Regions from separate parts of the Virgibacillus sp. JSM 102003 genome, predicted to be linked through region 1. Evidence: a T-box and tRNA genes for the amino acid it is inferred to sense, from the RefSeq annotation. Region 1 holds a T-box; the other holds one or more tRNA genes.

Region 1 (2,873 bases):
TTTATGCTAGTTTTTTTAGTAGTTAAGAAACCATCATGATTGCTGAATATGCAGCATTAACTATAACTAAAATTATTTTTCATATATAAAATTTTGAGGTTTGCGGATACAAGGTAACCTTATTTCACACAAATAGAGTCAAATAACCAAAGTATAAGAGGGAAATCAAGCTACTTCTTATAAAGACAATCGTTTCTCAGCGTCATTTAGTGGCATAAATTATAATTTATTTTATGCCTCTTTTCACTGGTGAGATACGATTATAACTGTGAAGGAATAAGATAACTTCACGGGTACTTGCCTTCCATTGATTACTAACTTTACTAGTTTTATGGGATTATACATTTTTTCACATGTATGTCCATATAATGTAACAGTTTGGTTCTTGGGTGAGGGTGATTTATTTGCTGGAAGTTTATTTTGGATCGGATAAAGAAGTAATTAGTTTTTGTGAGCATTTATTTCAGTATAACAAACAGATTGAATTGCATTGGAAAACTAGTGAAGAATGGGGGAATCATTTAATACTTGATTATCAGGCACCTGGTAATGAATCAATGGAATCCATAGCAAAATCAATGGTTGAAGTATTTGTGACACATCGGTTGACAAACATGATAAACGGGATAATTAAAGACTGTTATTATTATACAAGCACGGATGAAATAGAGCGCATATTGGATATAACCCACTGGATATTCTCCGGTGATGATGCTGATAGTGCTAATGTTAGGAAGAATAAGGATCCAAGTCAATTGCTGGAGTCATTATTTATAGCTAACATTAAGAACACTGAAACAGTTCATTATGATTCAATTGTAAAGTTTCAATTGAAGGTATTTAAAGACCAGCTTATTAATTTTGTCGGGCTGGCAATTGATGAATTTAAACGAGAGGAGGAACATCAGGCGTTTGTTGATATGCTCCGGGAATACGTTGTTAAAAGGGAGCCGTCTTACAATACCATCCATATACTGCAAGGAGAGCAATTTTCTTTTTATAAACCGAGTGGGAAGCGATTTACGAAGCTTGAACTGAGAATGCTCATGCAAAAAGAGCCACTCTATATTGTAGGATTGGATGCTGACGAGTTGAATTTAGCGCCATTAATTGCGATGGCACCAGAAAAAATAAAAATTTATGGTGACCATCCTTCTGAACCAAAAACATTAACTGTAATCAACGTCTTTCAGGAAAGGGTTGAATTTCAGCCTGTCAGCAGCTTTCCATTCCCATATTATTTAAAAAAATAATTATTAAAGCTTGATTTTATTGTCAACAGAAGCTATAATACGATTTATATATAATTTTAACGAATTTAAAAGTAATGATAAGGACAAAATCATTTGGTTTTTGGATAGATAAGAGAAGGAAGTCGTTGGCTGAAAACTTCCATAGCCATGCAAATGATTACCACCTTTAAACTCTGCTATTGAACAGAAGTAAATAGCAGCGTAGAGTCTGCGTTAAAGATTTATGAGCCGCAAACGACTGCGGGAAATAGGGTGGAACCACGATGTTACCAACGCTCGTCCCTTTGCTTAAATGCAGAGGGATGGGTGTTTTTAATTTTGGCTGTTTTCTAGTTGTTTGTTGTTAGTATCGAACTGTGTAGCTAAGAGAGCAAAGCCATATTAGAAAATATTCAAATAGAATACATACAAGGAGTGTTACTAATGGCTGAAATAACGATAACTTTCCCAGATGGAGCAAACAAACAATTTCCCATAGGTACAACTGGCGAACAGATTGCGAGTTCTATTTCGTCGGGACTAAAAAAACAAGCACTGGCGATTAAACTGGATGGAGAATTATATGATTTAAGGCGTCAACTCCAACAAGGTGGTGCAATCGAGATCGTTACATACAAGAGTGACGATGGAATTGACATTATGCGCCACTCAACAGCACATTTATTGGCCCAAGCTGTTACAAGGTTATATGATAATGTCAATTTCGGGGTAGGTCCTGTAATTGAAGAAGGATTTTATTATGATATGGATATGGAACATACGTTAACACCTGAGGATCTTCCCAAGATTGAAAAGGAAATGAATCGAATTATTGAGGAAAACCTGGAGATAGAACGAGTCGAGGTTTCACGGAATGAAGCAAAGCGTATGTTTAAGGAAATTGGCGACGACCTTAAGCTTGAGTTGATTGATGCTATTCCAGAGGATGAACAAGTTACAATATATAAGCAGGGGGAATTTTTTGATTTATGCCGCGGAATTCATGTTCCTTCAACAAGTAAGATCAAAGCATTCAAACTGTTGAATATCTCTGGAGCATATTGGCGTGGTGACAGCGATAACCAGCAGCTGCAGCGCATTTATGGAACAGCTTTCCAAAAGCAAGGACAGCTTGATGAACATTTACGCATTCTCAAAGAAAGAAAAGAACGTGACCATCGTAAACTTGGAAAAGAATTGGAAATCTTTACGGTCTCACAAAAAGTTGGACAGGGGCTGCCATTATGGCTGCCAAAAGGAGCAACAATCCGCCGTACCATTGAGCGCTATATTGTAGACTTAGAAGAGCGTTTAGGCTATGACCACGTGTATACTCCTGTGCTTGGAAGTGTTGATTTATATAAAACAAGTGGACACTGGGATCACTATCAGGATGACATGTTTCCAACAATGGAAATGGATAATGAAGATTTAGTACTTCGTCCAATGAACTGTCCGCATCATATGATGGTTTATAAAAACCAATTATACAGCTACCGTAATCTGCCAGTCAGAATTGCTGAACTGGGTACAATGCATCGTCATGAAATGTCTGGTGCTTTGGCAGGGCTACAGCGTGTTCGTGCTATGACACTTAACGATGCACATATCTTTGCCCGTCCAGATCAGTTAAAAGCAGAA
Region 2 (2,873 bases), on a different contig from region 1:
TTACCGGTTGCAATAACGATGGGGTCAATACCATTCATTATCCCTTTATTGTGGGTAACAGCGCGATAGGGGTCCGATGCGGCAAACTCATAGGCATGAATAACGCCATCACGCACTTCTTCACCAGTGTAACTGCCTGTCTGTAATAATTCAGGTGGAATAACGCAACGCGCACGTGCAAGACAACGATCTGGATAATTAGAAAGGATCCGTAAATATACTTTCCCTTCCGTAATAGTCTCAACTGTCGGAGCAAGTGACTCAACCATTGTGTTAATGATATTTGCCCCCATTGCGTCACAAGTATTTATATAAACGTGAAGAATAAGCATTTGACCATATTTTGAGTCTGACTCTTCATTTAATACTCTAACTTCTAGATCTTCTGCACCACCCCCCCTAGCTACTAAACTGGGGTATGCGGCATTAGCATCAGCAATCAATGCATCTTTTTCCTTTAAAACAGCCTCTTTCGCTGCTTTAAAATCCGGACAGCCTACCACTTGAATTTGACCAATCATAACGCGATCTGTCGCCTCTGTAGTAAACCCGCCAGCATTTCTGACAGTTTTTGCAATGTAGCTTGCTGAAGCAACAACAGATGGTTCTTCAATTGCCATTGGTATTACATATTCTTTCCCATTAATTAAAAAATTCAATCCTAATCCTAATGGAAGCGGAAAAGTCCCGACTACGTTTTCTATCATTTTATCCGCCGTGTCAGTTGGAAGAGGTTCGTTTGAAAACAAATAATCTTTTTCTTCATCAGTGAACGTGTCCATCGTAGTCAACAACTGTCTGCGTTCCTCAACAGTCATATTGTAAAAACCAGGGAATCTAGAAGTTTTCATACCATCTCATCCTTTTAACTAGCATAATTTATATATGTCAAATTGTTCATTTTTTTATTAATGATTAAATTACTGTATCTATTATGTAAAAAAACAGTACAAAATGCAAATAAACAAGGTTGTTGGTAATCATAACGACCTTGTTTATCTGCTATTATAATATGTGTTATGTATTTACGCTAGTGTTTTTTCATATAAATTGATGAGCCATGGAGGATTCGAACCTCCGACCCTCTGATTAAAAGTCAGATGCTCTGCCAGCTGAGCTAATGGCTCATATAAGGAATGTTTCCCGAAATACCTCATAAAATAAAAAAAGGCTGGGCTACCAGGATTCGAACCTAGGATCACGGGATCAAAACCCGATGCCTTACCGCTTGGCTATAGCCCAATTAATTAAGTATATTATGGTGGAGGGGGAGAGATTCGAACTCCCGAACCCTGAGGGAGCGGATTTACAGTCCGCCGCGTTTAGCCACTTCGCTACCCCTCCATATTTTAACTACATTTCTATAAATTATACATAAAAAAATGGTGCCGGCCAGAGGAATTGAACCCCCAACCTACTGATTACAAGTCAGTTGCTCTGCCAATTGAGCTAGACCGGCATATATTTAGATAGTGTTAATTGTCTTGATGTGCTTTTCAGTTTGTGTGCTCGTCGTGTTGCATGTCTTTTCGGCGATGCCGCACTCCTCGCAAACCTGCACATGGTAGATTACTCGGTGAAGCTAACGGCTTGCTCTGCCAATTGAGCTAGACCGGCATATAAATGGTGGAGGATGCAGGGCTCGAACCTGCGACCCCCTGCTTGTAAGGCAGGTGCTCTCCCAGCTGAGCTAATCCTCCTATGTAATATCTTGGGGTGCTGACTATTAAAAGAATAAAATGGTGACCCGTACGGGATTCGAACCCGTGTTACCGCCGTGAAAGAGCGGTGTCTTAACCACTTGACCAACGGGCCTTACAATGGTTTATGTAATAAAGTTATTACACATTTTAGATGCACTTATGCAGTAAGAAAACATTTATTATTTCTGATTTCCAAAAAGGATTGTCATAAACTGACGAATTTTATTATATACAGATTAAGCATCTTTGTAAAGGGGAAAAAGGAATTCTTTATTTTCAAATACTTTTGATACCAATATAATGGGAATTAGGCCATGATTTTAGCAGTTGAGAAAGTATAAATCCTTTCTCACTGCATAAGTGCAACGAAGGCTTATCTATATTAAGCCTTGGCGATAAGCCAAGTTTTCTAAACAATATGGGGGGATTATATGGGGAACTGGTTAAGTTTGGGTGGCGAGCCATTTATTACATTTGGCATTAGTCACATTGTTATGCTGCTTATATATTTATTAGGAATAATGCTATTTATAATATTTCTTAAAAAGATCTTATCTAATACATATTTATACAATACAATTCGTTGGTTCTTATTTATTCTGTTAATTTTTTCAGAAGTATCCTATCAAACATGGACAGCATTAACTGGAATATGGAGCTTACAGGAACACACACCATTACATCTTTGCGGAGTTGCAGGTATAACAGGAGCAATTGCGTTAGTTACTCACAACAGGAAGCTTATACAAGTCACTTTTTTTATTGGTCTTATCCCAGCTTTCCTGGCATTAGTTACTCCAGAGTTGCCGTATGACTTTCCGCACTATCGCTTTTGGAAGTTTTTTGTCCATCATACTGCCATATCATGGACAAGTATTTTTCTTGTAGCAACCAGTTCCTTAAAGATTAATTTTAAATCACTACTTGAAGTCTATGGATACCTATTACTGTATGCTATTATAATTGGTTTCTTTATTAACCCATTTTTGAATTCCAATTACCTGTATCTTTCCCATACACCTACAGCCAGCACACCACTTGATATGCTTGGAAGTGGTATTTGGTATTATATTAACCTTTGTGTGTTAGCATTTATTGCCTTCTTTGTTCAGCTACAGATTTATAAATTACTTAAGCGTGAAAAATCAACACGCAACTAACTATCCTAGT

Evidence for each region. The T-box of region 1 lies ahead of thrS (threonine--tRNA ligase). A T-box ahead of a tRNA ligase gene usually reads a tRNA of that ligase, here a tRNA-Thr.
Region 2: it has a tRNA-Thr gene. The T-box ahead of thrS (threonine--tRNA ligase) is inferred to sense a tRNA for this amino acid. The anticodon was not compared.

Annotation. Positions count from the first base shown of each region.
Region 1 covers NZ_JBHFQH010000001.1:348,450-351,322, reverse strand. The annotation lists gene ytxC (putative sporulation protein YtxC) at 396-1,253, shown strand; T-box leader at 1,319-1,540, shown strand; gene thrS (threonine--tRNA ligase) at 1,677-2,873, shown strand, end outside.
Region 2 covers NZ_JBHFQH010000028.1:11,479-14,351, forward strand. The annotation lists gene ACE1TG_RS19485 (hydroxymethylglutaryl-CoA reductase, degradative) at 1-851, opposite strand, end outside; tRNA gene ACE1TG_RS19490 (tRNA-Lys) at 1,055-1,127, opposite strand; tRNA gene ACE1TG_RS19495 (tRNA-Gln) at 1,172-1,242, opposite strand; tRNA gene ACE1TG_RS19500 (tRNA-Tyr) at 1,260-1,344, opposite strand; tRNA gene ACE1TG_RS19505 (tRNA-Thr) at 1,384-1,459, opposite strand; tRNA gene ACE1TG_RS19510 (tRNA-Val) at 1,625-1,700, opposite strand; tRNA gene ACE1TG_RS19515 (tRNA-Glu) at 1,741-1,815, opposite strand; gene ACE1TG_RS19520 (YwaF family protein) at 2,135-2,863, shown strand.